DNA from 2 places in the Bacillus yunxiaonensis genome. Region 1 is predicted to be linked to the other one. Evidence: a T-box and tRNA genes for the amino acid it is inferred to sense, from the RefSeq annotation. Region 1 holds a T-box; the other holds one or more tRNA genes.
The links. The T-box of region 1 lies ahead of metG (methionine--tRNA ligase). A T-box ahead of a tRNA ligase gene usually reads a tRNA of that ligase, here a tRNA-Met.

Region 1 (16,700 bases):
TTGGGGTAATGCTATAAAATAAGAAAAGCAATGAGCAGCGGGCTCATTGCTTTTTTTGTTGCGTGCCCAGCTAAGCTGGGCACACCTACTAATGAAAGTCCAGTCTAGGTAAGAACCAAGTCGCCTAGTAGCTGACAGGCAATGGGGGGAGAAATTCTAAGATTGAAGCCCTGTGACAAAGTAACTTCTTACTAGAAGTGCGAGCGAATTAGCAGACCGTAACATAAAGTGAAACTTTAATCAGTGGGGGTTTTCTTCATCCCCCACTGATTATCAGCCCTCACCAATCGGGCTTTTACGGGCAGTTTATCTCCCACCTAACTTCTTAAAGAAAAGCGGAAGCGGCTCGCTCAAAATCGCAGGACGTTGGAGTTCAAGGCAGAGAGGCGCTTTTTGCCTCGTCCGAGGGTGCGAAACGACCGGAGATTCTAGCCGCTAGAGCTGGACAATGCTTTCACCGAATTTTGAGGTGGGAGTGTTACTGCCCGTTACTGCGGGATAAAGTGAATCTTGCCGCCTCGTCAAGAGCACCCAAGCAATAGGAGAAGTCGAAATTAGTGAATACGTGGGACGGAAAAGAGGGATTTGATTTTCTTGGATTTCATCATCGGAAATTTCCAAAACATGTGAAAGACGGGAAGAGAGTGTATATCATGACACACGTACCGAGTAAGAAAGCCATGAAGAACATGCAAAAGAAAGAGGAGTACATAGATTATTTACAATACACAAAATCGTAACAAATTAGACAGTATATTCAGAAATCTTGAGAGGTGTATGTCACTTTCTTGTCGAATAAGTTATGTAGAGAATTTTGATCAAATAAAAACCCGAATCATAGATAAACATGATTCGGGCTATCATTCAGATTAATAAGCTAAGCTGAATAGACCTTTAATGTGTGATAAGTAACGAACGTTACTTGCTTCTTTCATTAATGATGCTGGTAAGCCTTTAAGTGGAGTTGAGCTTGCTCCGATTGTAGCAACAGCATCTTTACGTCCTAGACTTGCAAGTGTTCCAGAGTTTACTGGTGCGAACTCTTCGAATGCTTTGCCTTCTAGTGCTGCGTATAAGTTGTATCCAATTAACTCACCCATTTGCCAAGCGATTTGTGCAGTTGGTGGGTATGGACGCCCGTCTGGAGCGAAGACAACAGCGCTGTCTCCAGCAACGAATACGTTTTTGTGAGAAGTAGATTGTAGGTATGCATCAACTGTTGCACGACCACGGTTTACTTCAAGACCTGATTCACCGATTAATGGGTTACCTTGTACGCCGCCTGTCCAAACGAATGTGTTAGCAACGATTTTTTGACCGTCTTTTAAGTCGATTTCATTGCCAGCAACGTTTGTTACAGGAAGACCTGTTAAGAATTGAACGCCGCGTGCTTCTAAGCTAGTAGTTGCACGTTCAATTAAATGGTCAGGTAATACTGGAAGGATTTTTGGACCTGCTTCAACAAGAAGAAGTTTAACTTCTTTTGGATTTACGCCGTGGCTTTTTGCAAGTTTAGGCATAATGTCAGCAAGTTCACCAACTAGCTCAACGCCAGTTAATCCGCCGCCGCCAATTAAGATTGTAGCATCAGCTTCGTTTTTCGTTTTAGCGTATTCACGAATACGGTCTTCAACGTGTTTGTAGATTTTGTTTGCATCAGCAGCAGATTTTAATACCATGCTGTTTTCTTCTAGTCCTGGAATACCGAAGTAAGCAGTTTTACTTCCTAAAGCAACTACAAGTGCATCGTAAGATAAAGTAGTGCCACCAGCTAGTTTAATTTCTTTGCTATCAACTGAGAATGACTCAACTGTTGCAATTTTAAGATCGATGTCTTTACCTTTGAAAAGTTTTTCAAGTGGCATCGCAATTGCTTGCTCAGAAACGTTACCTGCTGCAAGGCGGTGTAGTTCCGTAATAATTTGATGTGTTGGATATTGGTTGATAACTGTAACTTGTGCTTCTGATTTGCTGTAATGTTTACGTACATTTAAAGCTGCAAGAAGTCCGCCATAACCAGCACCTAAGATGACAATTTGTTTTGACATAGTATGATATCCCCCGTCTTTACTAATTCTTGTGTAAGAAAGAATTATTTATGATTGCGTTCTGCAGTAATTTGAAGATAAGCGCTTACAAAGCGGAACATTTTTTGTGCTTGCGGATCTTTTAGCATTTTTAAAAGGCCAAAAAGACCGATAACTTCGTTACTTTCTTCAGCGCGATCTTTCGCTTCGATAGCAGTTGCAGCAATGGTTTTCACTGTATCTTTTACAGGTTCTGCAAGTTCTTGGATTGCTCCAACAGTATCATTTTTTAATACTTCATCAGTAGCGACTGCTTGAGCGAAATCATAAGACTTTGTTAAAATGTTAACGAGCTCAGTTAATTTTGGAAGTTGATCTACTAATGTAGTTAAAGACTCTTGAACTTCAGGCTTTAATAGCTGATCAAGTACATCAAGCTGTCCTTGGCTAGCAGAAATTTGTAATGATTCTTGTTCAGGCTTTGTTTGAGTGATTGTTTCTGGCATCTCCAATTCTCCTTTACGATAGCAATATTTCTTAAATTTTTGGGAATGAAAGAAGATTCCCCATTATAGGTAAGATTTCTTCGTCCGTAACAACTCGAGGAAACTTGTAAAACTTTACACAAAGATTTAGGGCAAGATGCTCTTAAAGTTACTATTGCCGGTGAATATGTCTTTTCAAACCGTTGCAACATTCGAATGAACTATAAGTAATCACCGAATCTGAAATAGTAAATTTTAAAAAGCTAGTTGCGTCCTCTAGCTTATGGACTTGTCCAGTAAAAGACTTTGTCTACCAACTGAGTATATTATATACTACAATACACCTATGTTAACATAAAAATGCTTATTAGGCATTCGATTTTAATGAGTATAATCTACGAACTTACGGGGCGTTATATCTGTTGTCTCATTCTAATTTTACAATATAAGAAGCATAAATTGACGAAAGCGGTTGATTTATGCTTTTTTTGTTTGCGTGCCCAGCTAGGCTGGAACAGAAAAGAGATGGCAAAGCCATCTCTAAGACATCTGTTTCAGTTTTCTACTCTACTACTCAGCTGGTGGAGTAAACGTGCGTTTTTCTAATTCAGCATCTAACATAAATAATGCGTTTGAATCATTTGTAATACGCTTTAATTTTTGAATGATGCTATCGAAAGACGCTTCTTCTTCTACTTGCTCATCAACGAACCATTTTAAGAAGGTGATGGTAGCATGTTCGCGCTCATCCCATGCAATATCAGATAAGTTATAAATACGTTTTGTAACCTCACGTTCATGCTCGAGGGCGATTTCAAAAGCAGATAAAATCGATTCGTATTCGTTATTTGGATGATCAAATCCAGTAATGATTGCACGCTCACCGCGATCATTAATATAATTGTACAGCTTCATAGCATGGAAACGCTCTTCCTCTGCTTGTACAAGAAAGAAGTTAGCAAATCCATCGTAGCTTTCTGATGTACAATATGCCGCCATTGCCATATATACATGGGCGGAGTAAAATTCAAAGTTCATTTGATCATTTAGTGCTTCACGTAATTTTGGAGATAACATAAAAAAAGACCCCTTTCATATTATTATAATATAATCATAACATAATTGAAAATAATTCTCACTTGTTATTCGAATCGCTTGGAGAGTTTCTTAACATGCGTTTCCATAATGTCTTGTAAATCTAAATTATATTTTTGCGCTAAAATAATAAGATTTCCTAACACATCTCCAATTTCTTCTTTTAATTCAATTGTTAATTCTTCTTCGCTCTTTTTTTGTTCATCTGGACGATTACGGCCAATTTCAATAGCACGCACAACGCGAGAAACTTCTCCCACTTCCTCCGCTAAAAAATTAACGCGAATAAAGGAATTATATTGTGCCCATCCTCGCTCATGATAAAATTGTTCCACCCAGCTTTGAAATTCATTCGTATTCATCCTTTTCCCATCCTCCCAATATGTAGTATGATTAAATTGTAGCATAACAATATGTAGTTTTGGGGTGGAGTAATGAAACGTATTTGTGTATTTGCAGGATCGAATGTTGGAGAGCGTCCAGAGTTTCAAGCAGAAGCTCGGCAGCTTGGGGAAATACTAGTTCAAAATAATATAGAGCTTGTATATGGAGGCTCTTGTGTTGGATTAATGGGAGAAGTAGCAAATCAAGTATTAGAGCTAGGCGGCCGTGTAACGGGTGTTATGCCTCGTGGATTATTTAGAGGGGAAATTGTTCACCAAGGCTTAACAGAACTAATCGAAGTGGAAACAATGCATGAGAGAAAAGCAAAAATGAGTGAACTTGCTGATGCATTTATTGCACTTCCAGGCGGTTATGGAACGTTTGAAGAACTGTTTGAAGTGGTATGTTGGTCGCAAATTGGGATTCATGAAAAGCCTGTTGGATTGTTAAATATTGCAGAATTCTACACACCGTTATTACAAATGGTGGACCGTGCAGCAGAGGAAGGGTTTATGAACCCATCGAATAAAGAATTACTTGTATCTGCAAAAACGGCTAATGAGTTGGTTCCTAAAATGAAAGAGTACAAACGACCAGTGATGGGAAATAAGTGGAAGCAGTTAACATAAAGTGAAACTTCCATCAGTGGGGGGCTTTATCCCCACTGATGGTTAGTTGAACCAATCGGGCTTTTACGGGCAGTTATCTCCCGCCTATCTTCTTTGCTTTTCTCTAAATCTTGAGGTGGGGGTCTTACTGCCCATTAATGCGGGATAAAGTGAAACTTTTTACTACCCACAAATAGCGGAATAAATAAAAAACCGAGCGGAATTGTCCCGCTCGATTTTTTAGCGTAATAGTTGTCGAATGTCGTCGAGATATCGTGTCGAATCGTCGATATATTAGAAAAAGCGCCGATATATCAGCGCTGCTTTCGTTTTTCTTATTGTCCAGCTCCGCCTCCTAGCCCCTGATGTCTAAGAACCTTCCACACGAGAAGATAAAAAGCATCTTCTGTGTGAAAGAACCTTAGCCAACGGGGCTAAACAGTCGGCTCCGCTTTTCTTATTGTCTAGCTCCAGCGGCTAGAACAGTTGGTCGTTTCGCGCCTTCCTACGAGGCAAAAAGCGCCTTTATGTCAGGAGCTCCAACGTCCGCCTGTTCGGAGCGAGCCGCTTCCGCTTTTCTTATTGATTCAAGAATGCGCGTAACATCCATGCGTGTTTTTCAAGTTCTGTGTAGATGCCAAGTAGTAGATCAGATGTCGTTTCATCGTCTGCATCTTGTGCGATTGCCATACCTTTTTTCAGTTCAACAAGCATTACTTCATAGTCTTTCATAATTGCTTCAACCATTCCTTCTGCAGTTTCGCCGTAAGCTGCTTCTTGAACAGAAGATAGTTCTAAGTATTCTTTCATTGTTGCTACTGGTTTGCCGCCGATTGCTAAAATACGTTCTGCAATTTCATCGATGTGCGTAGCTGCTTCTGTATACAATTGTTCGAATTTCTCATGTAATGTAAAGAATTGAGGTCCTGTTACGTACCAGTGGTAGTTGTGTAATTTTGTAAATAAAACGTTCCAGTTTGCTACTTGTTTGTTTAATACTTCAATAACTTGTGTATTCATACTATCAATCTCCTTCACGTTTTTTTATTTTGTATCAATTACTAATTTATAATTATTATAATCTAATGACGGGTATGAAATCAAGCCTTTTTGCATATATAATTTTTAAACATTTTGTGACGAAGCGGTATGTTTAAAACAGGGGATAATGTGACATATAGATAAAAGAGAATAAATAGAAAGGGGAATGAAGATGCAGCTCCTATTTCAAAAGGTATATCAACAAGCTGGGAACTGGTATGTACTTGATGACGATTTTCCATGGGATATTACTCAAGTACAGAGGGATGTGTTCTCATTAATTGAACGGCGTGAGGTACCTGTATTTTTCTGTGATACATGTGAAGCAAATGATGTGTTAGTACAATTAGGAGAAGAGGAAGAAGAATTTTTATTTCCATTGAATGGATTTTATCATAAAGAAAAACGTTTAATTTTCGTTTGTATGTGGGAGAAGTATGAGCAATTATTAGAAACGTTGTTGCATGAGTTTCGGCATGATATGCAGCATGAACGAAAGTTATTGTATGTCGGTAATGAAATGTATGAACAGCGGTGGATTGAGAAGGACGCAAGAGTGTTTGCGAAGAGAAAGATGAGAGAATTTATGAGAAGGCGTGCAAACTAAAACATATTGAGCACGGCTCTATGTTTTAGTTTATACTTACAAAAAGAAAGTAGTTGACATTTTTAAAGTTTAGTTCTAAACTGTTTTTACAGAGCTTAGTGAGGTGATGGAATGAAAACAGATGAACGACTTGGTTTATTAGTATGGTTTCGTTTATCACGCTTTTACAACCAGAGTATTAGAGAAACGAATCAACATTTAAAAAAGTGGGATTTGTCTGCTGCGCAATTTGATGTATTAGTACAAGTTGGGGCAGGGGATCGTTTAACGCAACAAGAATTAGGACGAAAGCTTTTTGTTACAAAAGGAAATATTACGCAGCTTTTAAGTAAAATGGAGCAACTTGGTTTAATTCAAAGAGAGCAAGAAGGAAAAACGAAGTATCTTTCTTTAACAGAGAAAGGTAAAGCACTGTATGAAGAAGTTGTTCCGCCTCAAGAAAGATTTCAAGCAGCGCAATTTTGCAAGTTGGACCGAGAGGAACAGAAACAGCTGTTAGCATTACTTCGTAAATTACAATCATAAAAATTTTTTAATAAATATCTCGAATTCGAGATAATATGAGGTGAAGGATATGTTTAAAAAAATTGATCATAAACAAATGGGAAGAGCAAATCACGGTTGGTTAAATACACATTTTCATTTTTCATTTGCAGATTACTACAATCCAAATAATATGAGATTTGGTGCGCTTCGTGTAATTAATGATGATTTAGTGGCAGCACAAACAGGATTCGATATGCATCCACACCGCGATATGGAGATTATTTCTTATGTAGTGGACGGAGCATTAACACACCAAGATAGTATGACAAACCGCGGGACAATTGAGCGCGGTCATGTGCAATACATGAGCGCTGGAACAGGTGTTTTCCATAGTGAGCACAACTTAGGAGATGAAACATTACGTCTTCTGCAAATTTGGATTTTACCAGACCGCACTGGTCATACGCCAAATTACGGTGAGTTTAAATTTGATTGGAATAAACGTGAGAATACATGGTTCCATATGGTTTCACCAATTGATGGCGGTGCACCGATTGAAATTCATCAAGATGCAAATCTGTACTCTCTTGCTTTAGAAAAAGGAAAAGAGATTACATTCTCAGTTAGTGAAGGACGTCAAGCTTATTTAGTTCAAATTGAAGGAAGCGGCGTTGTGAATGGTGAAACATTAGTGATGAGAGATGCAGCAGAAGCCATTGAAGAAGATATCCATATTCAAGCAGCAGAAACAGCTCATTACTTAGTAATTGAGATGAAGAAACAATAATAGAGTAAAACTTCCGTCAGTGGGAGTCTTACTTCCCATCAATGAAAAATATGACATGAGTAGCGTCTACAAATAGCGCTGCTCTTTTTTGTATGAATTTTCTGTCGAAATTTTCTAAAAATTTTACAGAAGGGTATTACTATTTTCTCTAGAATTGTATAAAAGTGTCAAAATTATTAGGGGTGGGGAGTGTTGTTTTTGAAAAAGAAGGTTTTATCTTCAACGTTGGCATTGTCTTTAGCTTTAGGAGCATTTGCGACATTAGGTACGTCACGTACATATGCAGCAGAGCAAAAAGTTCAATACAATCAAGAATTCCAGACACCATCTTATATTGGGGAAGAGTGGAAAGCACCGGAAGGATTAGATAAAAAAGAAACGGTGTTTGAGTACTTAAAGAGTAAGAAAGACATGTTTAAATTAGCAGGAAATATGGAGAAACATTTTGAAGTCGTTGGTGAAGAAAAAGATACACAGACAGAAACGACACATGTGAAGCTTATTGAAAAATATAATGGTGTTCCTGTATATGGCTCTGATCAAACAGTAGCACTTGATAAAGATAATAATGTGAAAGCATTTTTCGGACAAGTTATCCCGAATTTAGAAAATAAAAATATCCCAGCAACTGCAAGTATTTCAGAAGATGAGGCTGTAAATATTGCAAAGGCTGGTATTGAGAAAGAAATTGGAAAAGTAGACAACTATGATGGTATTAAGAAAGATTTATATGTATATGAAAAAGATGGGCAATATTATCTTTCCTATCTTGTAAAAGCATCTATTTCAAAGCCGGCACCAGGCTACTGGCATTATTTCGTTGATGCGACAAACGGTAATGTGATTGAAAAATATAATGCAGTTGATCATATGGCTGGATTTGGATATGGTGTAGCGGGAAATCGAACAATGTTTGAAATGACACAGGACTCAAAAACTGGAGCTTTTTATTTATTCGATGGAACACGTGGAAAAGGTGTTCATACATTTGATGCAGAAAATATGGATGAAAATTGGTTCAACTTATTCTCACAATGGCTTGGATATACCGGTGAGGAAATAGAAAGTAAAAATAAATTCTTCGAGGATAAAGCAGCTGTTGATGCGCACGCTAATGCTGAGAAAGTATACGATTATTATAAGAAAACATTCAATCGTAATTCCTTTGATAACAACGGAGCGAAGTTAATTTCTACTGTTCACGTAGGGAATAAATGGAATAATGCAGCGTGGAACGGTGTCCAAATGATGTATGGAGACGGTGATGGAAAAACGTTTATTCCGTTCTCAGCAGGACTTGATGTTATTGCGCATGAGCTGACTCATGCAGTAACAGAATACTCCGCAGATCTAGTGTATAAAAACGAACCTGGTGCATTAAATGAATCGTTATCTGATATTATGGGCGCAATGGTCGACCGTGATGATTGGAATATGGGAGAAGACATTTATGCACCAGATAAACGAGGAACTGTACTGCGTTCGTTAAGTGATCCAGCTTCTATTCCAAATCCATTAAAGCCAAAGGAAGGCTATCCAGATCATTATAGCAAGCGCTACACAGGAACAGTTGATAACGGTGGTGTTCATATTAACAGCAGTATTAACAACAAAGCTGCATATCTAGTATCTGAAGGCGGTACGCATTATGGTGTTACTGTAAAAGGTGTAGGCCGCGCAGCAACAGAGAAAATTTATTACCGTGCTCTTACAAAATATTTAACTGCAAACTCAAACTTTAGCATGATGCGCCAAGCTGCTATTCAAGCGGCTACAGATTTATATGGTAAAAACTCTGATGCGGTATATGCTGTAACAAAAGCGTATGATGCAGTAGGTGTAAAATAAGAAAAGAAAAAAGCATGATCGTATTACGATCATGCTTTTTTCTTTAATCGCGAATTCCTAGTGCGATTTTTGCCATGCGTGACATACGTTCTTTGGACCAAGGTGGGTTCCAAACAACATTCACTTCTATTTCATTTACCTCTGGTACATTTGTTGATAATACCTTTTTGACATCAGATACAATTTGTCCAGCCATTGGACAACCGATAGAAGTCATTGTCATTGTAATGACGGCATTATTTTGTTCGTCGGTTGTAACGTCATATACTAGCCCAAGGTTTATAATATCTACGCCAAGCTCAGGGTCAATGACAGCTTCTAAATTGGCATATACTTTATCCTCTAAAGTTTGAGACATACTAACACCTCTATTTATGATTGATATTTATTCTCATTATACAAGATAGGAAGAGAAGATGCAGTGATTGAGCTCACAGCATTTTTTTCTAGATTAGAAAAGCATTCCTTTTGATGAGGAATGCTTTTCTTATTACTTTGTTTTAAAACGAGAAACAAGTGTTTCCAGTTCTTCTACAGTATGCTTCATTTGTTTAGACATTACAGACATATCTTTTATTACATTTACTTGCTCACCAGCAGAGCTTGCGGTCTGCGTTGTTTCAGCTGCTACTTCATTAGAGATGGAAGCGATATTATTGAGGGAGAAATTCATTTCCTCGGCACTTGCAGCCATTTCTTCCGCAGTCGCTGAAACCTCTTGCATTTGTGAGGCTACTTCATTAATTTTTTCTACAATAGTTGCAAAAGAAGAACCAGCTTCCTGAATAACTGTAATTCCTTGAGAAGCTTCTTGTTGACCTTGTGTCATCATATTGTTTGCAGCTTTTGTATCATCTTGAATATGTTGAAGCAACTGGTTAATGCCTATTGCAGCTGTTTTTGATTGTTCTGCAAGTTTTCGTACTTCATCAGCAACAACGGCAAACCCTTTTCCTTGTTCCCCGGCGCGTGCAGCTTCAATAGAAGCATTTAAGGCAAGAAGATTTGTTTGCTCCGCAATATTTGATATAGCTTGGACAGCTGTATCAATTTGCTTTGTATGAGTAGTTAGACGTTCGACAACTTGAGATGTAGCATTGACCGCTTTATGAATGGTTGTCATCTGTGTGATTGATTTTTCGATTACTTGAGTACCGCTATTTGCATGATCAGAAGTAGTTACAGCAAGTTCAGCTACAGTAGAAGCAGATTCAGCGATGCGTTGTACACTAACAGCCATATCATCCATAGCAGTAGAGCTTTCTTCAATGCTAGAAACTTGTGATTGAATACTATTTTCTAATTCAGACATTGTCGTTTGGATATTCGTTGTTGCATCCATAGAGATGTTTGTTTCTTTTAACATGCTGTCAGAAGCAGTTTTTACATCAAGAGACGTTTTCTGTACTTGTCCAATGATATGTTGTAAGTTCTCTAGCATTTGATTAAAGGAAGCAGCAATTTCACCAATTTCGTCATTGCTGTTTACATGCAATCTTGCTGTTAAATCACCATCTTGAGAGGCAAGCTCTTTTAACTTCGTATCAATTTGTTGAATGGGTTTTACAAGTTTACCAGAGAACCACCACGCTACGATAATCGCAATCATTGTACAAAGAACAAGAGAAATAAAGATAATCAATTCAACGAATGCAGATGAATTTTTTACTTCTTGGATGAGCTGATCACACTTTGCATTTTCGTCACTACTATATTTTGTGAAATTACCGATTACTGTATAAACAGTTCCGTTTTGTTCAGCGGTAACTTTTTGTGCTTCTTCCCATTTTCCTTCGCTAGTAAGAGGAAGCACCTTTTCATTAATAAAACGATTCCACTGTGATCCTAAATCGATGGTATCTTTTATATTTTGAGAAGTATTGGGGTCGTCTAGCAGTTTTCCTTTTGTATCGTCTAGTAGTTTTTCCATTTCGCGATACTTATCTAGTTCAGCAGAATCGTGCTGTAATAGATAGCCTCGTAAGGCTGAAAGTTGCACTTGATATGCCACACTGCGTTCTTGTAAGAGTGTTGCTCTTGGTGCAAGATCTTTTTGTAATGTGTTTGTTATCTTTTGTTCAGTTGTAGCAAAGAAAAGAATAAAAGCTAATGCGATGCCAAATAAAGCACAGATTGTCCCCATCATAAACATAAGTTTTTTACGAATACTCATGTATTTCATAATTATAAATCCTCCTTTTTATAATCCTTTTATAACGATTATTGTATATAAAAATTAAAAAGAATGCTTTATTTCGACTGTATTTGAAATAAAGCATTCTTCTCTCTTAGGCATTATAGCAGACACGATATGGCAGGAAAAGTGAGAAAAAAATTATTTTTTCATAGACCTGTCATGCGGTGTCGGGGAGAGAAACAGATAGGCGTTGTTAAGATATAGTTTTAAATATGATTTAGCAAAGCGGAAGTATGGTGATTATAAAATAAAAAGCTCCTCCTTTGTCTCTAGTTTTCTACAAAAGGAGGAGTTTGCGAAATATTTCACTCCATACTTTCCGGGCTTATGACTCCGTTTTAAAACGAGATACGAGTGTTTTCATTTCTTCTACAGCAAGTTTCATCTCTTTAGACATCACGGACATATCTTTCATTACGTTTACTTGCTTATCAGCGGAGCTTGCAGTTTGTGTTGTTTCTGCTGCAACTTCAGTTGAAATAGAAGAGATGTTATTAAGCGAAGCATTCATTTCTTCTGCACTTGCAGCCATTTCTTCCGCAGCTGCAGAAACTTCCTGCATTTGTGAAGATACTTCATTAACTTTTTCTACAATGGTTGCAAAAGAAGAACCAGCTTCCTGAATGACTGAAATTCCTTCCGCAGCTTCTATTTGACCTTGTAGCATCATCGTGTTTGCAGTGCTTGTATCGTTTTGAATATGGCGAAGTAATTGATTGATATCTGTTGCAGCTGTTTTAGACTGTTCTGCGAGCTTTCGCACTTCATCGGCAACAACAGCAAATCCTTTTCCTTGTTCCCCGGCGCGTGCTGCCTCAATAGAAGCATTTAAGGCAAGAAGATTTGTTTGTTCTGCAATATTAGAAATCGCTTGGACAGCATGATCAATAGAGTTCGTATGTGTAATAAGACGCTCAACAACCTCAGATGTTGCATGAACGGCCTTGTGTATGGTACCCATTTGTGTAATAGACTTTTCAATGACGTGACCACCATCATCCGCTTGTTCAGAAGCTGCTACAGCAAGTTCTGCAACAGTAGAAGCAGATTCAGCAATGCGCTGCACACTAACAGCCATATCATCCATAGCAGTAGAGCTTTCTTCAATGCTAGCAATTTGAGAGTGAATACTATGCTCTAATGTTGACATCGTTGTTTGAATATGAGTTGTTACATTCATAGAATGTGTTGTTTCCGTTAACATATTTTCAGAAGCTGCCTGTACGTCTGCAGATGTTTTTTTAACCTGATTAATAATGTTTTGTAAGTTTGAAAGCATTTGATTAAATGATGCTGCAATCTCCCCAACCTCATCTTTGCTACGTATAGGAAGACGAGCTGTGAGGTCACCATCCTGAGATGCTAGTTCTTTTAGTTTAGAATCAATTTCTTGAATAGGTTTCACCAGTTTACCAGAGAACCACCATGCTAGTATAAGAGCTACTATTGTACATGTGATAAGTGAGATGAAAATAATCAATTGTATTAATGTTGATGAATGCTTAATTTGATCGATTAATTCATCACGTTTTGTATTTTCCTGCGCTGTATATTTCGCGAAATTTCCTAAAATGGTATCTACAATTTCGTTTTGCTGCAATGCAATTTTGGTTGCTTCATCCCATTTGCCTTCTCGTGTAAGAGGAATGACTTGATTATCCATTACGCCACGCCATTTTGCGCCCATGTTAATAGTATCTTTCATTTCTTGTGGAAGACTCTTATCACTTGTTACCTGTTCGCGTGTATCGGCTAATTGTTTCCCAGCTTTATTAAACTGATCCAGCTCTTTTTCATCGTGCAGTAATAAATAGCCTTGTAAGCTAGCAACTTGAGCTTGAAACAGATCTCCGCGTTCTTTTAAGATAGTTGCTTTGCGAGAAACATCAGCTTGTAATGTTTCTGCCTGTTGCGCTTGACTTGTAGCGAAGAATAAAATCACTGCTAAAGCGATGCCAAATAATGAACAAACGCTTAGTAGCATAAAGATGAGTTTCTTCCGAATACTAACATACTTCATATGGAATCCCGCCTTTGAATCTTTTTATTAGGATTTATGTATATTAAATGAAAAGAGAACGCTTTATTCCTATGAATGAGAGTTTCACTGTATTTGAATAGCGCATAGAATAAAATGAAACTTCCAACAGTGGGGTCCTACTGCCCATGAATAGCGGGATAAAGCATTAATCTTGCACGTAACGAACCAAGTCTACTTATTATATTCACTGGAATTATAACAAACGGTATAGGGGAGGGGAATAGATGGATACTTTTGTTCAGAAAATGTATACATTTTTATATGAAGGTATAAGGTTATCTCATAAAAATGGGAATATGTATTGTATGAATCAAATTGTTGCTGTATAATCCTAAATAATCGATAGGAATTCCTAATATCTGTTAATGGCTGGATTTGTTGTGAGACCGTTTTTGACTGCGTTGTCAAAAACAAATGTTGAAATGCATTTTTATCCTATTTAACAATATTTTTAGTAGTCTCTAACTTCGACTTATATGCGCTATATTATAGAAGAAAAACTCTCTTCATTTTGAAGAGAGTTTTTCTATGTATTTTTGGCAATCAGTGTATAGAGTCCAGGGATGCGATATTCAATTCCTTCCGGAGCGTGAGAGGGAAAGACCCATTTTTGCTGTGCGCCGGATTCTTCTGTGAGCTCTTCGATACGCAGTCCTGCTTGGGCAATTTTTGTTATAATGTCTCCTAACGTCCATCTACGAATCGTATTCTTAGGTAAAGAGGAGCGCTCTGCTTCTGATAAGAGCATACTATATGCTACATCCACTTCAATCACATCTTCATAAAAGTAATTCCCATTTGCGATTGCTTGATTATCTTCTATTTGCAGAAGTTTTGTATACATTGGATGATAGTCGCGTAAAATGAATGTTCCACCTTGTTTTAGTAATTGAGAAATCAGTGTAAATAAAGGCTCTAAATCTATGAAATAGTGGAGTACACCAAGCTCAAGTAATACTACATCAAATGAGCCTATTGTTTTTGGTATATCGATCACATCGGACACGATGTATTCAATATGTGTTTCAGCGGCTGTGGCAAGTTCTCTAGCGTATGTTGCATTACTCTCTGAAATATCGACAACTGTTACTTCTGCTCCTAATAATGAAAGGGCAACTGCCTTACTTCCTTTTGATCCCATTAAATTTATAATACGTTTACCTTTCAATTCACCGATGTAAGGCAAATAATAAGCAACCTCGGCGGTAGGATTTTCCCGTATTCGTTTGCCAAAAGAATGCGGCGTTCCGTGGCGATTCGTCCAAGCTTCGTAAGCCGCTTTACTCCAGCCGGCTTTATTTTTTGCACTTAATTGCTGTTGATTCAAACATATCGCTCCTTTCAGTGAAGGTATATAGTTTCCTTATGAAAGTGAAAAATCCTGCTTGTTATTTGTGAAAAAGTTTGATTTTTCTGTATAATATCTATACAATGTAGATTACATACGAAAAGCGTTGAAGAGGAAAAGTAGAATGAAATCATTCTTTCCAGAGAGCTTCGGTAGCTGAAAAGAAGCAAGAATGCTCATTTGAACAATGGCCTCTGAGCTTCGTCCTGAACTTATCAGTTGATAATAGTAGGCGGCGACGAGTATTGGCTCTCGTTATCAAAGTCACAGTATACGAGCAATGATTGTTCCGTACTTGCAGAGGTCAATTGTGTGAACAATTGACGAAATAAGGTGGTACCACGACTGTATATACAGCCTCGTCCTTATCTTTTTAGAAGATAAGGACGGGGCTTTTTTATTTTTAAAGGGGGAATGTAGGATGAATATTTTTATTGGAGGCGCTTGGCCGTATGCAAATGGTTCATTGCACCTTGGTCATATTGCTAGCTTACTGCCAGGAGATATTTTAGCACGTTATTATCGGTTAAAAGGGGACAATGTGTTATATGTATCAGGAAGTGACTGTAACGGTACACCGATTACGATTCGTGCTAAGCAAGAGGGAGTAAGCGTAAAAACAATTGCGGATCGCTATCATGAAGAATTTGAGCGATGTTTTCAGAAGCTGGGTTTTTCCTATGATCGTTATACACGTACTGACTGTATTCATCATCATCAAGTAGTTCAGAACATTTTCTTAGAGCTGCTAGAAAAAGGGCTTATTTATAAAAAGAAGGTGGAGCAAACATACTGTGAGACCTGTGTGCAATTTTTACCGGATCGTTATGTGGAAGGAATTTGTCCACACTGCGGTGCAGGTGCGCGTGGTGATCAGTGTGATGCATGTTCTGCTATTTTGGATCCGATAGATTTGTTGGAGAAAACATGTAAGTTGTGCGGAAGTAGGCCGGCAATTAAGGAGACAGAGCATTTTTATTTTGCATTAACGTCATTACAGAAGCAGTTAGAAGAGTATGTAGAAATGGTAAAACAGAATGGCACGTGGCGTGAGAACGCTGTGCAGCTGACGCAGCGATATTTACAAGAAGGATTACAAGACCGTGCTGTTTCAAGGGATCTGCCAATTGGAGTAAGCGTTCCAGTTGCCGGGTATGAGGATAAGAAGGTGTATGTATGGATTGAAGCTGTGTCTGGTTATTATTCAGCAAGTAAACAATGGGCACAAGAAACAAACGGTGATGACGCACCATTTTGGCAAGAGAATACACGGACGTATTATGTGCATGGCAAAGATAATATTCCATTTCATACAATCATTTGGCCAGCTATTTTGCAGGGGATACAAGTAAAAGCATTACCAGAATATATTGTTTCTAGTGAATATTTAACGGTAGAAAAAAGGAAGTTATCTACGAGTAGGAACTGGGCTGTATGGGTACCAGACATGTTAAAGGAATATAATCCTGATTCGATACGCTATTTTTTAACTATAAACGCACCAGAAAATCGAGATACAGATTTTTCGTGGCGAGAGTTTATTTATAGTCATAATAGTGAATTGTTAGGAGCGTATGGAAACTTTGTTAATAGAACGCTAAAGTTTCTTGAAAAATATTACGAGAATACTGTACCAACTGGACACACCAATCAAGAAATTGAAGAAAAGCTAAAAGAATTATATGTGGAAGTAGGACGATTAATTGAAGAAGCGCATTTTAAACAAGCGCTAGAAATGATTTTTGA
Region 2 (16,700 bases), on a different contig from region 1:
ATCTTATTTAGTTCATTAGCGATTACCACTGCATCTATTTTGCAAGGAGTAGGACAAACAGTAAAACCAGCTATATTTGTTGTAATTGGTGCATGTGTAAAATTATTATTCAATTATATGTTCGTTCCACATTTTGGTGTGATCGGCGCAGCGATTGCCACTGTAATTGCATTGCTGTGCATTGCTTTATTGAATAGCGTATTGTTGATTCGAGTTGTTAATGAGCCGCTTATGCAGAGAAAAACTATTATAGGCGTGACAATTGGAGCGTTAAGCATGGTAGTAGTGCTTGCTGGATTTACGTATATGTTTGAATGGTTTGGCGTGCAAGTTAACGAGGAACATAGAGAAATTGCGATGATTCAAGCTTTACTAGGTGTGAGTGTTGGTGGTTTACTATATGTATTTTTAATTTTAAAGCTGCGTGTATTTACAGCAAAGGAACTTGGTGCAGTTATGAAACATGAAAAAGTACAAAGTTCGTTGAAGAAGAGTGGATAGAGGTGGGCGTTATGAGAAGAACAATTACAATTTTAGGATTAGGGGCTGGTGAATTAGATCAGCTTACAATGGGCGTATATCGCAAAGTGAAAGAAGCAGTGCATATGTATGTTCGAACAAAAGAGCATCCAGTTATAACAGAACTTGAGAAAGAAGGTGTATTATACACATCTTTTGACGATATATATGAAGCGTATGATACGTTTGATGAAGTATATGAAACAATTTCTAACACATTGATTGAGAAAGCTAAGGATGCTGATGTTTTATATGCAGTTCCAGGGCATCCACTTGTAGCAGAGCGTACTGTACAGCTTTTGTTACAAAAAGGGGAAAAAGAGAATATTGATGTGCGTATCGAAGGTGGACAAAGCTTTTTAGATCCAATGTTTGCAAGTTTGAAAATTGATCCAATTGAAGGATTTCAGTTGATTGATGCAACGTCATTCGAACGAGGACAATTAGAGCTTCGTCAGCACTTGATCTTTTGCCAAGTGTACGATGCATTTATTGCATCTGAAGTCAAACTAACGTTAATGGAAATGCTTCCAGATGATTATGAAGTATATATTGTAACTGCAGCTGGAACGTCGTTCGAACAAGTGAAAAAAGTACAGCTTTATTTATTAGATCATGAGGCAGAGCTTAACAATTTAACGAGTGTGTACGTGCCGCCTGTACTAAATCGACAATCGTTATACCAGCAATTTGATGTATTGCGTAATATTATTGCAGAGTTACGCGGACCAAATGGATGTCCGTGGGATAAAAAACAAACGCATCAATCGTTAAAGAAATATTTAATTGAGGAAGCGTATGAAGTGTTAGAGGCTATTGATGAGGAAGATGATGATCATCTTGTTGAAGAGCTAGGTGATGTTCTTTTACAGGTGATGCTTCATGCACAAATTGGTGAAGACGAAGGTTGGTTTTCGATTGATGATGTAATTCGTACGTTGTCTGAAAAAATGGTACGTCGTCATCCTCATGTATTCGGAGATGTTAATGTAGAAACTGCTGCTGATGTTGTTGTGAATTGGGAGGAAATTAAGAAACAGGAAAAAGGAAATATAAAAGAGTCTATTTTATCAGGCATTCCTAAAAGTTTACCTCAACTAATGCGCGCTTATGAAATCCAAAAAGAAGCAGCGAAAGTTGGTTTTGATTGGGATGATGTCGAGCCGATGATGGAAAAAGTGGGAGAAGAGTGGGAAGAATTTCAACGTGAAGTGACAGCTATGGATGAAGAGAAGATGTTAGCGGAATTTGGTGACTTAGTATTTGCATTTATAAATATTGCCCGCTACTATAAAATCAATCCAGAAGAAGCGCTTCATAAAACAAATGAAAAATTTATGAGTCGTTTTTTATACATGGAAGCAAAGGTTGCTAGTATGGAGAAAGAAATGAAAGGTCTTTCTTTAAAAGAGCTCGATGCACTATGGGAAGAGGCAAAACGAATAGAGAACGAATAAGGGGGAGTCGTCATGCGTTTAGATAAATTTCTAAAAGTATCTCGTCTTATCAAAAGAAGAACGTTAGCAAAAGAAGTTGCGGATCAAGGCCGCATTATGATTAATGGCCAGGCTGCAAAAGCCAGTTCAACTGTAAAGGTAGAAGACGAATTAACAATTCGTTTCGGCCAAAAAGTTGTTACTGTGAAAATTAATGAATTAAAAGAAACGACAAAAAAAGAAGATGCTGCAAATTTATACACTATTGTTCGTGAAGAGAAAGTTGAAGTAAAAGCAGAAGATAGCTTGTTCTAAAAAAATTTGTCTCCTCATACATTGGTACTAGTATAAAGTTATGGGGGGATGGACGTGAACAAAGGTTATTCAATGTCGTCTTCTAATCAGCAAAATGTTACTGTAGAACATGATGTCGTAATGAGAGGAAGGCGCATTCTCGATATTACAGGAGTCAAGCAAGTAGAAAGTTTTGATAGCGAAGAATTTTTATTAGAAACAGTTATGGGATTTTTAACAATACGCGGTCAAAATCTGCAAATGAAAAACCTTGATGTTGAAAAAGGACTTGTATCCATTAAGGGGAAAATATACGAGATGGCTTACATTGATGAGCATCAAGGGGAGAAAGCTAAAGGATTCTTTAGCAAGTTGTTTAAATGAGCTTAACTGTTCAATTATATACAATGCTTTCGATGATTGGGATGGGCGCTTCGCTTGGAGCGGCTTTAGATACGTATCATCGTTTTTTGAAGCGCAGCGAGCGAAAGCGTTGGCTTGTATTTATTTATGATATTTTATTTTGGATTGTCCAAGCCCTTTTTGTATTTTATGTGCTATTGCTTGTAAATGAAGCAGAGTTACGTATGTACGTATTTTTAGCATTGCTCTGTGGATTTGCTGCATATCAAAGTTTGTTAAAGTCATTGTACATGAAAGTGTTAAATTTTCTGATTCACATTTTTGTTCAAACATTTTATTTTTGTGTTCGTGTTTTTCAATTATTTCTTGTTAAGCCGGTTACAATTTTGATCCATTTAATTATAGCGCTTGCATTATTTTTATTTCGTTTTTTGGTTGGATTTGGAATGGGATTGTGGCGGTTTATTATAGCAATATTACGTTTAATATGGAAATTTATTTTCATCCCTGTTCGATTTGTTTTCTTTGTTATATGGAAACTTCTCCCTAACCGTGTTAAAATTTTTATAAAGAGACAAGCAGGATTTTTGAAATATGTCAAGAAAATGAAGAAGCATATATTTCTAATCTGGGAACGTATAAAAAAGAAGTTAGGGGGACCTCGAAAATGAGGGAACTAAGGCAAAGATATGTATCGGAACAGAATCCAATTTCTGCTAAAGAACATATAATACAATCGAACGAAAGTAGGAAGCGCTTGTATCGTCGATTAGCTTTATTTTTCGTGTTTGCTTTTGTAATTATTGTAAGTGTCAGTGTGACGTTCTATAAACAAAATAGTTTGATTAACGCTAAAGAAGCGAAAGTGAAAGAGCTAAAAAAAGAAACGGATACGTTAACGACGAAAGAAAAGAAGCTGAAAGATGAGGTCCAAAAGTTACATGACGAGGACTACGTTTTAGAGATTGCTAGAAGAGATTATTACTTCTCAAAGCCTGAAGAGATAATTTTTCCTATTTCTAAGTAGTGGGTGTTGTATTGACACTATATTTTAAGATTATATATAATGAAGTAAAATTTGACTTTTTAACCACTAAGGAGGAGCGTTTTTTTTATGTCAATCGAGGTAGGCAGCAAGTTACAGGGTAAAGTAACAGGTATTACGAATTTTGGGGCTTTTGTAGAGCTGCCAGAAGGATTAACAGGTCTTGTTCATATTAGTGAAGTTGCTGATAATTATGTAAAAGATATTAATGATCACTTAAAAGTAGGTGATCAAGTAGAAGTAAAAGTTATTAACGTTGAGAAAGACGGTAAAATTGGTTTATCTATTAAAAAAGCGAAAGAACGTGAAAGAGCTGAAGGTGAGCAACGCGATAATCAACGCGATAATCAACGCGATAATCAACGCGATAATCAACGCGCTGGACGCCCTGGTGGACGTAATCGCTCTTTTAACAGAGATAATCGTGGTGGCAATGATAACCGCAACCAAAAAGAAACATTTGAGCAAAAGATGGCTCGCTTTTTAAAAGACAGTGAAGACCGTTTAACTTCTTTAAAGCGTAATACGGAGTCAAAACGTGGCGGCCGTGGCGCTCGTCGCGGATAAAACTTGCTGTTTATTTTAAAATAAAGAGAAGCACCCGGAGTGTTTACTTAGGGTGCTTTTTTATGGTGAAAACAGTGTGTAGAAAAAAAGAATAAAAAATACTTAAAACATGTTGACTTAAAATGATATTTAAGATATTATATTAATTGTCCGTTAAATACGACATGGCGGTGTAGCTCAGCTGGCTAGAGCGTACGGTTCATACCCGTGAGGTCGGGGGTTCGATCCCCTCCGCCGCTATATTTTTGACGGCCCGTTGGTCAAGTGGTTAAGACACCGCCCTTTCACGGCGGTAACACGGGTTCGAATCCCGTACGGGTCATAGACGAAAAGATCATGCAAATATGCATGATCTTTTTTTGTGTTAAGGAAATGTAAATGTATGAGCTTCTTCTACAAAAACAACTATTATTTTCTGAAAATTCAATCACTACGTAAAGTCTTTGGGTGTAAGTCTGTATATATATGGTGCTATTTTGTATAAAAAGTCGAACAATTATTTTACTACAAACTGTTATTTTGACAAAAATTCCGCAAAATGCCTTTTATAATTACAAGTAATAAAATATGCAGGTGGTGTTCAAAATATGCCAAGAGCGGGAAGGAATACTGTCAATCCGAATTCTAGTACGCTTGCTATAGGTCGTGGGCAAATGACAACTGTGAAGTGGACAAGCAAATTAAGATTGAAACTGGAACAAATTTTCTTTCGATGGGGATTTGTGGTTGCGTTGGTTGGTTTTCTTTTAGGAAGAGCATATATTTTAACGAACATTTTACCTTTTGCTTTGCCGTTTTTCGCTGCTGTATATGTGATGAAACGCGATAAAATGGCTCTTGCATTTCTTGCTGTAATGGCTGGTGCGTTTTCGGTTTCATTAGAAAATTTATTCTTTGCTTTTGCATCTATATTTACATTCTTCATCTATAATATCTTCTTTAGTCGTTTTACAAGTAAGACGATTGGGCTTGTACCATTTCAAGTATTTATTTCTGCATTAACGGCCCATCTTATCGTTGTCTATTTCGCACAAGGTGCAATTGGTATGTACGATTTGCTAGTTAGTACAATTGAGGCAGGATTAAGCTTCGTACTAACGATGATTTTCTTGCAAAGTGTTCCACTTTTAATAGAACGAAAAGGAAAACAACAATCATTAGAAACAGAAGAAATTGTTTGTTTAATTATATTACTGGCATCTGTACTAACGGGTACAACAGATTGGTTTATTTATGATTTATCAGTTCAACACATTTTTACGAGATTTTTAGTATTAGTATTTGCCTTTGTGGCAGGAGCAGCAACAGGTTCTACGGTGGGTGTTGTAACAGGGTTAATTTTAAGTTTAGCAAATGTAGCGAGCTTATATCAATTGAGTTTATTGGCGTTTTCTGGGTTGTTAGGGGGGTTATTGAAAGAAGGAAGGCGGATAGGTGTAAGTTTAGGTTTGTTAATTGGTACGAGCTTAATTACGTTGTACGTAGATAAACAAACAAGTATTGTGACAACTTTGTTAGAGTCGGGTGTAGCAATTGCTTTATTCTTATTAATGCCTAAATTCATTATTGAACGTCTTTCTAAGTATATGCCGGGAACACAGGAACATTCTAATGACCAACAGCAATATTTGCGAAGAATGCGTGATGTAACGGCAAATAAAATTAATCAATTTGCAAATGTGTTTGAAGCATTATCTAATAGCTTTTCTGTATACGGATATGTAGAAGACGAGGATAAGGATACGGAGACGGATTTATTTTTAAGTACAATTACTGCCAAGACATGCCAAACGTGCTTTAAGAAAGATCAATGCTGGGTTGTGAATTTTGATAAAACATATGATTATATGAGGCAACTTATGGATGAAACAGAGGAAGGTACATTGCAGCATAACCGTAAACTGCTTCGTGATTTTGAAAAATATTGTGTGAGAGGAACAAAAGTAACAGGTTTAATAGAAGGTGAATTAGGGCATTTTTATGAAGGACAAAAGCTAAGGAAACAAATGCGAGATAATCGTAGAATTGTTGCGGAACAACTTATGGGTGTTTCGAAAGTAATGGCGGATTTTTCTAAAGAGATTCAAAAGGAAAGGGAGAATCATCAAGTACAAGAGGAACAAATTTTACAGGCATTTCGGGACTTCGGAGTAGAGGTTGAACATGTTGATATTTATTGTTTAGATCGAGGGAACGTTGACATCGAAATGCTGATTCCTGCTGCATGTAATCAGCATGGAGAATGCGAAAAGCTGGTTGCTCCGATGTTGTCTGATATTTTACGAGAAACAGTTGTTGTGAAACATGAAGAACAATCGGCATATCCGAATGGTTACAGTACAATATCGTTTGGTTCAGCAAAAACATTCTCTGTAGATACAGGGCTTGCTACGGCGGCTAAAGGTGGGGGATTTGTATCCGGTGATTCCTATGCCATGATGGAATTAAGTGTAGGGAAGTATGCGCTTGCTATTAGCGATGGGATGGGAAATGGAAAGCGGGCGCATATGGAAAGTAAAGAAACGGTTAAGTTACTGCAAAAAATATTACAATCAGGTATTGATGAGGAAATCGCGATTAAATCGATTAATTCTATTCTTTCATTGCGAACGACGGAAGAAATGTTTACAACATTAGATTTAGCGATGATTGATTTACGTGATGCAAATGCTAAGTTTTTAAAGATTGGTTCTACTCCAAGTTTTATAAAACGTGGCAATCAGGTATTTAAAATAGAAGCAAGTAATTTACCGATGGGAATTATTGAAGATTTTGAAGTGGACGTTGTCGGTGAACAATTGAAATCCGGTGATATTTTAGTAATGATGAGTGATGGGATTTTTGAAGGTGCAAAACATGTAGAGAATCATGAAGTATGGATGAAGCGGAAGATTAAAGAATTGGAAACGGAAGACCCACAAGAGATTGCTGATATTATTATGGAGGACGTAATTCGCACCGACAATGGATATATTAATGATGATATGACAATTGTAGTAGCGAAGATAAAAAAGAATATGCCGAAATGGGCAACGATTCCTATTATTAGTAAACAAGCACAATAAAGTGAAACTTCCATCAATAGGGGGATTCCTACTGGTTAGTTGAACCAATTGGGTACATGTCAGCAGCTATCTCCTTCGATTTCCCATAATCTTGAGGCGGAGATGTTTTATTGTCTATTGGAAACAGGGCTCAGGAATATACCTGAGCCCTGTTTGTTGTATATTCGTATGTTTAACTTTACTTATTTTTGAATCCGAAGAAAAAAATTATATGTAAGATAAATTGTGAAATTTATACATCTTTGTTTTGCAGAAAGTTTGTAAAAGTTGTACCATTATAATTAAGGTGTGCTATCGTTTTAGCTCGATGAAAGGTGATTGCAGCATTGAAAGATGAATTTGTTAAAAAGGTAGATGCTTTTGTAGAAAGGCATGATCTATTAGAGGCGTATTCTACAGTTGTTGTCGGTGTATCAGGAGGACCAGATTCTTTAGCGCTTCTCTTTTATTTGTTGGAGAAGTGTGAAGAGAAGAAGTTGCAAATTGTAGTTGCTCACGTAGATCATATGTTTCGCGGCGAGGAATCACAGCAAGATTTAACATTTGTAAAACAGCTTTGTGACAATCTTAATGTTACTTGTGAAACAACGCAAATTGATGTAACGAGATATCAAAAACAAAACCGAATGAGTGCACAAGTTGCAGCAAGAGAATGTCGATATGCATTTTTGGAAAGAATAATGAGTGAATATAATGCACAGTATTTAGCTCTTGGTCATCATGGTGATGATCAGATTGAGACAATTTTAATGCGTCTTATTCGTGGAAGTACTTCGAAAGGCTATGCAGGAATTCTTGCAAAGCGTGCTTTTAATAAAGGTTTTTTGATCCGACCTTTGTTGGCAGTAACGAAAGAAGAGACTCTTGATTATTGTAAGAGAAAGAATGTTGAACCTCGCATTGACCCGAGTAATACAAAGGAAACATATACAAGGAATCGATTGCGGAAGCACGTTCTTCCTTATTTAAAGCAAGAGAATCCCCATGTTCATGAACGTTTTCAAACTTTTAGTACGTTTATACAAGAGGATGAAGCGTATTTGCAGGAATTAGCATTTGAAAAAATGAATAAAATAATTAAGAAAAAAGACCCAAAAAGAATTGTCTTATCAATTCCTTCGTTTGAATCTATGCCTATACCTTTACAAAGGAGAGGGATTCAACTAATATTAAACTATCTTTATGAATATAAGATTCCATCTTCGCTTTCTTCTGTACATATTGACAAGGTGATTGAGTTTTTCAAACGAGCCCATCCTTCTGGTGTGCTTCATTTTCCTGATGGATTGGAGATTGTTCGTACATATGAAGAATGTATTTTCCGCTTTGGAGAAGAAAAGGTTACGCTCTCTCCTCGCGAGTTACAAGTACCAGGAAAGATAACATTAGTAAATGGTGATGAGCTCGAAGTGGAAATCAGTAATTGTGTACCTAATACGGTGAATGATATGATGTTTGTTGCAAAACATAATGAAATAGCATATCCACTTACTGTTCGTTCGAGAGAAAACGGGGATCGAATGTCAATGCAAGGTATGAATGGTACGAAGAAGATAAAGTCCATTTTTATTGAAGCGAAAGTACCGAAGGAAAAAAGAGCGGACTGGCCAATTGTTTGTGATGCCAGTGGGAATATTATTTGGGTTCCATTGTTGAAACGATCTGCATTTGCTATTTCGCAAGAAAAAGCAGATAAGGATACATATATTATTATTCATTACAAAAGCAAGGAGTCTTCCAGGAGGATAATCAAATGATGAATCAAGATATTGAAAAAGTATTAATTTCTGAAGAGCAAATACAAGACAAAGTAAGAGAATTAGGTGCAATTCTTGCAGAGGATTATAAAAATACAGTGCCTCTTGCAATCGGTGTATTAAAAGGTGCAATGCCATTTATGGCGGATTTATTAAAGCGAACAGATACATATCTTGAAATGGATTTTATGGCTGTATCTAGCTATGGTCATTCTACTGTTTCAACTGGTGAAGTGAAAATTTTAAAAGATCTAGATACTTCTGTAGAAGGACGCGACATTTTAATCGTAGAAGATATTATCGATAGCGGTCTTACATTAAGCTACTTAGTGGATTTGTTTAAATATCGTAAAGCAAAATCTGTGAAGATTGTAACATTATTAGATAAGCCGTCTGGTCGAAAAGTTGATCTTCAAGCAGACTATGTTGGATTTACTGTTCCACATGAATTTGTTGTAGGATATGGATTAGACTATAAGGAGCAATATCGTAACCTTCCTTATGTTGGTGTATTAAAACCAAGCGTATATTCAAATTAATAATATAAGCTTACGATTGGATAGGAAAGTTTTTCTATGGTACTATTTACTATTATAGTTTGTATGCTGTGAGAGGAGGTTAGGGATGAATCGGATCTTCCGTAATACCATCTTTTATTTACTTATATTTTTAGTGGTAATTGGTATTGTGAGTTATTTTAATGGTTCAACGCAAAAAACAAAACCAATTAGCTACGATAAATTCATTGCTAAACTTGAAAAGGGTGAAGTTCGTAATGTGCAACTTCAACCAAAAAATGGTGTATTTGAAGTAAAAGGACAATTCAGTACTGATAGTCAAGGACAACAATTTGTAACTTATGCACCTAATACTGAAGAATTACAAAAGAAAATCAATGACAAAGCACAAGGCACAGAAGTGAAATATCAACCAGCAGAAGAAACAAGTGCTTGGGTAACATTCTTCACTTCCATCATTCCTTTTGTGATTATCTTCATTCTATTCTTCTTCCTACTTAACCAGGCACAAGGCGGTGGTAGCCGTGTTATGAACTTCGGTAAAAGTAAGGCGAAGTTATACAATGATGATAAGAAAAAAGTCCGTTTTAGAGATGTAGCTGGAGCGGATGAAGAGAAGCAAGAACTTGTTGAGGTTGTAGAGTTCCTAAAAGACCCTCGTAAGTTTGCGGAGGTTGGTGCTCGTATTCCGAAGGGGGTTTTATTAGTTGGACCTCCAGGGACAGGTAAAACATTGCTCGCGCGTGCTGTTGCAGGTGAAGCTGGTGTTCCATTCTTCTCTATTAGTGGTTCTGACTTCGTAGAGATGTTCGTCGGTGTTGGTGCTTCTCGTGTGCGTGACTTATTTGAAAATGCAAAGAAAAACGCACCTTGTATCATTTTCATTGATGAAATTGATGCGGTAGGTCGTCAACGTGGGGCAGGTCTTGGTGGTGGTCACGATGAGCGTGAACAAACATTAAACCAATTGCTTGTAGAAATGGATGGTTTCGGAGCAAATGAAGGTATTATTATCATTGCTGCAACAAACCGCCCTGATATTCTTGACCCAGCGTTATTACGTCCAGGACGTTTTGACCGTCAAATTACAGTAGATCGTCCGGATGTAAACGGTCGTGAAGCGGTGCTTAAAGTACACGCTCGCAACAAACCGCTTGATGAAAATATTGATTTACGTGCTATAGCAACGCGTACACCAGGTTTCTCTGGTGCTGATCTTGAAAACTTATTAAACGAAGCAGCTCTTGTAGCAGCACGACAAGATAAGAAGAAAATTGATATGAGTGACATTGATGAAGCGACTGACCGCGTTATTGCAGGTCCAGCTAAGAAAAGTCGTGTTATCTCTGAGAAAGAACGCAATATCGTTGCATTCCATGAAGCAGGACATACTGTAATTGGTGTAGTACTTGATGAAGCAGATGTAGTTCATAAAGTAACAATTGTGCCACGTGGTCAAGCTGGTGGATATGCAGTAATGCTTCCGAAAGAAGATCGTTACTTCATGACAAAACCAGAATTGCTTGATAAAATTACTGGTCTACTTGGTGGACGAGTGGCTGAGGAAATTGTATTTGGAGAAGTAAGTACAGGCGCTCATAATGACTTCCAACGTGCGACAGGAATAGCTAGACGCATGGTAACAGAGTTCGGTATGAGTGATAAGCTTGGACCAATGCAATTTGGTAGCTCACAGGGTGGTCAAGTATTCTTAGGAAGAGACTTCCATTCTGAGCAAAACTACAGTGATGCAATTGCGCATGAAATTGATATGGAAATGCAAAGCATTATGAAAGAATGTTATGCTCGTGCAAAACAAATTCTTACTGAAAACCGTGATAAGCTTGATATTGTTGCAAAAACGTTACTTGAAGTGGAAACGTTAGATGCAGAGCAAATCAATCATTTATGTGAACATGGTACATTACCGGAGCGTAAAACATCTTCTGAAAGTGATGTAAAAGTGAACATCTCAATGAAAAAAGAAGATGAAGTGCCAGAAGATAAAGAAGAAACGAAGGAGTGACAATTGTCACTCCTTTTTTCTTTGTTATCCCGCTATTTGCGGGCAGTAAGACCCGCGCCCTAAACGTAAGAGAAAAACGAGGAAGATAGGTGGGGGGAAGCCCCCCACTAATGGAAGTTTCACTTTATGTAATTGAACTTAAAAATTGAAAAAGGGAAATAGATTTTTGTAAAATGGTGAGGATAGGAAAGCTGAACATGTGTATAAATATGGTATGATGAGATTATAAGTTCTGTACATATTGTGTAAATATACATTAAATAAGATAAGTGGTGAGAATATGATTTTCGTATTGGATGTAGGGAATACAAATGCAGTACTAGGTGTGTTTGAAAATGGTAAGCTTCTTCAACATTGGCGTATGGAAACAGATCGTCATAAAACGGAAGATGAATATGGGATGCTCGTGAAACAATTACTTGAACACGAAGGAATTGCTTTTCATGATATAAAAGGAATTATTATTTCTTCTGTTGTACCTCCTATTATGTTTGCTTTAGAGCGTATGTGTGAAAAGTATTTTAAAATTAAGCCTCTTGTAGTGGGACCTGGTATTAAAACTGGTTTAAATATTAAGTATGAAAATCCGCGCGAAGTAGGTGCTGACCGCATTGTAAATGCGGTAGCTGGTATTCAACTGTATGGAAGTCCGCTTATTATAGTCGACTTTGGAACAGCGACAACATATTGTTATATTGATGAACATAAACAGTATATGGGTGGTGTCATTACACCTGGTATTATGATTTCAGCTGAAGCTTTATATAATAGAGCAGCAAAACTACCGCGTATTGAAATTACAAGACCAAGTAGTATCATTGGGAAGAATACAGTAAGTGCAATGCAAGCTGGTATTTTATATGGTTATGTTGGACAAGTAGAAGGTATTGTAAAGCGGATGAAAGAAGAAGCTAAACAAGAACCGACTGTTATCGCGACAGGTGGATTAGCAAAATTGATTGCAGAGGAATCGAATGTTATTGATATTGTCGATCCATTTTTAACGCTTAAAGGTCTATATATGTTATATGAGCGTAATGCAAATTTACAACACGAGAAAGGTGAATAAATGCGAATGAAAGATTATTTAGTAAAGGCGCTAGCGTTTAATGGAGAAGTTCGTGCTTATAGTGTGCACACAACAAATACGGTGAGTGAAGCGCAAAGACGTCACGATACATGGAGAACCGCTTCTGCGGCACTTGGTCGTTCTTTAACGGCAGGTACAATGATGGGTGCAATGCTTAAAGGTAATCAGAAACTTACGATTAAAGTAGAGGGTAATGGTCCTCTTGGTCCGATTTTAGTAGACGCACATGCGAATGGAGATGTACGTGGTTATGTAACGAATCCGCATGTTGATTTTGAAGCGACAGAGCAAGGGAAACTGCGTGTATACCAAGCTGTAGGAACAGAGGGTTTTTTAACGGTTATTAAAGATATTGGTATGCGTGAACCATTTATTGGTCAAGTTCCGCTTGTTTCTGGTGAGTTAGGAGAAGATTTCACGTATTATTTCGCTGTTTCTGAACAAACGCCTTCTTCTGTTGGTGTTGGAGTTCTTGTTAATGGCGATGATAGTATTTTAGCTGCAGGTGGATTTGTTTTACAAATCATGCCTGATGCGCAAGAAGAGACAATTTCAGTTCTTGAAGAGCGCCTGCAAAAAATTCCGCCTGTTTCTAAGCTTATTGAACAAGGTTTAACTCCAGAAGAGTTGCTATACGAGCTGTTAGGCAAAGATAATGTGAAGATTTTAGAGACGATGGATGTACAATTTAACTGTACATGTTCTCGTGAGCGTATTGAAGGCGTATTAATGAGTTTAGGGAAAACAGAATTAACAGAAGTGCGTGATGAGGAAGAAGAGACAGAAGTACATTGTCATTTTTGTAACGAACGATACAAGTTCTCTAAAGAAGATATAACAAACTTAATAGAAAGTTTGTAAGGGAGAAAAAGGTTATTTGTCTATTTGGAACAATCCAAATAGATTGACAAATAACCTTTTCTTTGACAATATGTATATAAATCCAATAAAAATACTTGGTGTTGGGAGTGACGGAGATGCGAGTGGCACAATCAGTTTCAGATTTAATTGGAAAAACGCCAATTGTTAAATTGAACCGCATCGTAGAAGAAGGCAGTGCAGATATTTATTTAAAACTAGAGTTCATGAATCCTGGAAGCAGTGTAAAAGATCGAATTGCATTAGCAATGATTGAAGATGCTGAAAAAAAAGGACTATTAAAAGAAGGCGATACAATTATTGAACCGACAAGTGGAAACACCGGGATTGGTTTAGCAATGGTAGCGGCGGCCAAAGGATATAAGGCAATTCTGGTTATGCCGGAAACGATGAGTGTTGAACGCCGTAATTTATTGCGTGCTTATGGAGCAGAATTAGTGTTAACGCCAGGATCAGAAGGAATGGGCGGTGCAATTCGCAAGGCAACAGAGTTATCAAAAGAACATGGCTACTTTATACCTCAACAGTTTCAAAACGATGCAAATCCAGAAATCCATCGTTTAACTACAGGTCCAGAAATTGTGGAACAGATGGGTGATCAATTAGATGCATTCATTTCAGGAGTTGGTACAGGCGGAACGATTACGGGTGCTGGTGAAGTATTAAAAGAGAAGTATAAAGATATCAAAGTTTATGCAGTAGAGCCTGCTGATTCCCCAGTACTATCAGGTGGAAAACCAGGTCCTCATAAAATTCAAGGAATTGGTGCTGGATTTGTTCCTGGAACGTTAGATACAGATGTGTATGATGAAGTGATTCAGGTGAAAACAGAACAATCATTTGAATATGCAAGAAGAGTAGCTCGTGAAGAAGGTATTTTAGTGGGTATCTCTTCTGGAGCAGCTATTTATGCAGCGACAGAAGTTGCGAAAAAACTTGGAAAAGGAAAGAAAGTACTTGTTATCATTCCAAGTAATGGTGAGCGTTACTTAAGTACGCCGCTTTATCAATTTGAATCATAAGCTTAATGTATGAAAAGCATCCCTCGAAAAAGGGGTGCTTTTTCTTTTTTCGTTTGAAAATAGGAAAAGAGTGAATGACTAGAAAACTTCATGTAAAATAAGTGTTAGTTGAACTAAATGGGCTTATATGGACGGTTCAATGTTTTTAAACGACCGTTAGAGCGGGATAAAGTGAAACTTCCATCAGTGGGATGGCATTCCCCCCACTGATGGTTAGTTGAACGAATCGGGCTTTTACGGACAGTTGTCCCCCGCCTATCTTCTTCGCTTTTCTCTGAATTTTGAGGTGGGGGTCTTACTGTCCGTTAGAGCGGGATAAAATAAAACGAGGTGTTTGTATGCAGCGACGAAAATCTTTAGCTATTTCAGTTCCGTATCAGTTAGACTTTTTTAAACAGTATAAATTTCTTTCGCAAAATAAACCTCATCATATCATTTTAGAAAGTGGGCGTGGAGGGCGTTATAGTATTGTTGGGCTTGATCCGGTAGCGATCGTTCGTGGGAAAGAGGAAGCCTTACATATATGGGAAAATGGAGAGGGAACAATAGAAAAGGGGAATCCATTGCACCTTATGCAAAGATATATGGAACAATGGAAAACGGAACATAATGACGCATATCCGCCGTTTCAAGGTGGTGCGATTGGTTATTTTAGTTATGATTGCATCCGTTATATAGAGAAAATTCCTTCTCTTGCAGAAGATGATGTGAATGTACCAGATATATTCTTCTTATTGTTCGATGATGTATTTGTTTATGATCAAAAAGAACAAGTGTTATGGATTATTACACATTATATAAATGATGAGAAACAAGCTGAACAACATTTGAATGAATTAAAAGGGCTTTGGTTACAAGAAGTGCCAGAAGTAACGATGCCGTTTATTCGTCCTGAAATAAATAAGGAGGCAGTTTCCTTTACAGAAAAAGAGTTTATGGAAGCTGTTCAAAGAATTCAAGAGTATATTGGTGCGGGAGATGTGTTTCAAGTGAATTTGTCTACAAGACAAGAAAAAACATTGCAAACGCATCCGTTGGAAATTTATACGAAGCTTCGTGAAATTAATCCATCACCATACATGGGTTATTTAGAACTTGGAGATTTCCAAATTGTAAGTGCTTCACCAGAGTTGTTGATTAAAAAACAAGGTAATGAAATGAGTACGCGTCCAATTGCGGGTACGCGCTCTCGCGGGAAAGATGAGCAAGAAGATCAAGAACTTGCAAAAGAGTTAATTGAAAATGAAAAAGAGCGTGCAGAACACGTTATGCTTGTTGATTTAGAGCGAAATGATTTAGGGCGTGTTTGTGAGTATGGAACGGTAGAAGTGGATGAATTCATGGTGATTGAGAAATATTCCCATGTTATGCACATTGTTTCAAATGTACGCGGACAATTGCAGCAAGGAAAAGATGCTTTTGATGGTGTAAAGGCTGTATTTCCGGGTGGGACGATTACCGGAGCACCGAAAATCCGCACGATGGAAATTATTGAAGAGTTAGAGCCGGTTCGCCGTGGTATTTATACAGGTTCAATTGGTTGGATTGGTTATTCAGGGGATATGGAATTAAATATTGTCATTCGTACGTTGCTTGCGAAAGATGGGCAAGCATATGTGCAGGCGGGGGCAGGAATTGTTATTGATTCTAATCCGAAAAACGAGTATAAAGAGTCATTAAAGAAAGCGATAGCTTTATGGCGAGCAAAAGAAAGTAGCGAAGAAACGGTTAGGTGAGATAAATGATATTAATGATTGATAACTATGATTCCTTTACGTTTAATTTAGTGCAATTTCTTGGAGAGCTAGGACAGGAACTTATCGTCAAGCGTAACGACGAAATTACAATTAAAGATATTGAACAAATGCAGCCGGACTTCTTAATGATTTCTCCAGGACCGTGCAGCCCAAATGAAGCTGGGGTAAGTATGGATGTGATTCGCCATTTCGCAGGACAAATCCCGATTTTTGGTGTTTGTTTAGGACATCAATCGATTGCTCAAGTATTTGGGGGAGATGTTGTTCGTGCAGATCGTTTCATGCATGGGAAAACATCTTTAATGCATCATGATGGGAAAACAATCTTTAATGATATTCCCAATCCGTTTACAGCAACGCGT

Region 2: it has a tRNA-Met gene. The T-box ahead of metG (methionine--tRNA ligase) is inferred to sense a tRNA for this amino acid. The anticodon was not compared.

What each region holds. Positions count from the first base shown of each region.
Region 1 is NZ_JBAWSV010000003.1:423,311-440,010, forward strand. It holds gene WAX78_RS11410 (NupC/NupG family nucleoside CNT transporter) at 1-17, shown strand, start outside; gene WAX78_RS11415 (hypothetical protein) at 558-740, shown strand; gene WAX78_RS11420 (NAD(P)/FAD-dependent oxidoreductase) at 870-2,048, opposite strand; gene WAX78_RS11425 (DUF1641 domain-containing protein) at 2,093-2,533, opposite strand; gene WAX78_RS11430 (ferritin) at 3,083-3,589, opposite strand; gene WAX78_RS11435 (MazG-like family protein) at 3,655-3,969, opposite strand; gene WAX78_RS11440 (LOG family protein) at 4,042-4,620, shown strand; gene WAX78_RS11445 (Dps family protein) at 5,179-5,619, opposite strand; gene WAX78_RS11450 (DUF3920 family protein) at 5,813-6,247, shown strand; gene WAX78_RS11455 (MarR family winged helix-turn-helix transcriptional regulator) at 6,359-6,772, shown strand; gene WAX78_RS11460 (pirin family protein) at 6,822-7,520, shown strand; gene WAX78_RS11465 (M4 family metallopeptidase) at 7,719-9,368, shown strand; gene WAX78_RS11470 (metal-sulfur cluster assembly factor) at 9,412-9,726, opposite strand; gene WAX78_RS11475 (methyl-accepting chemotaxis protein) at 9,859-11,550, opposite strand; gene WAX78_RS11480 (methyl-accepting chemotaxis protein) at 11,891-13,585, opposite strand; gene WAX78_RS11485 (class I SAM-dependent methyltransferase) at 14,133-14,933, opposite strand; T-box leader at 15,052-15,324, shown strand; gene metG (methionine--tRNA ligase) at 15,376-16,700, shown strand, end outside.
Region 2 is NZ_JBAWSV010000015.1:27,662-44,361, forward strand. It holds gene WAX78_RS24560 (putative polysaccharide biosynthesis protein) at 1-501, shown strand, start outside; gene yabN (bifunctional methyltransferase/pyrophosphohydrolase YabN) at 513-1,976, shown strand; gene WAX78_RS24570 (RNA-binding S4 domain-containing protein) at 1,989-2,270, shown strand; gene yabP (sporulation protein YabP) at 2,325-2,633, shown strand; gene yabQ (spore cortex biosynthesis protein YabQ) at 2,630-3,283, shown strand; gene divIC (cell division protein DivIC) at 3,280-3,639, shown strand; gene WAX78_RS24590 (S1 domain-containing RNA-binding protein) at 3,727-4,224, shown strand; tRNA gene WAX78_RS24595 (tRNA-Met) at 4,391-4,464, shown strand; tRNA gene WAX78_RS24600 (tRNA-Glu) at 4,475-4,546, shown strand; gene spoIIE (stage II sporulation protein E) at 4,812-7,289, shown strand; gene tilS (tRNA lysidine(34) synthetase TilS) at 7,616-9,046, shown strand; gene hpt (hypoxanthine phosphoribosyltransferase) at 9,043-9,585, shown strand; gene ftsH (ATP-dependent zinc metalloprotease FtsH) at 9,671-11,590, shown strand; gene WAX78_RS24625 (type III pantothenate kinase) at 11,871-12,659, shown strand; gene hslO (Hsp33 family molecular chaperone HslO) at 12,666-13,541, shown strand; gene cysK (cysteine synthase A) at 13,658-14,581, shown strand; gene trpE (anthranilate synthase component I) at 14,920-16,317, shown strand; gene pabA (aminodeoxychorismate/anthranilate synthase component II) at 16,323-16,700, shown strand, end outside.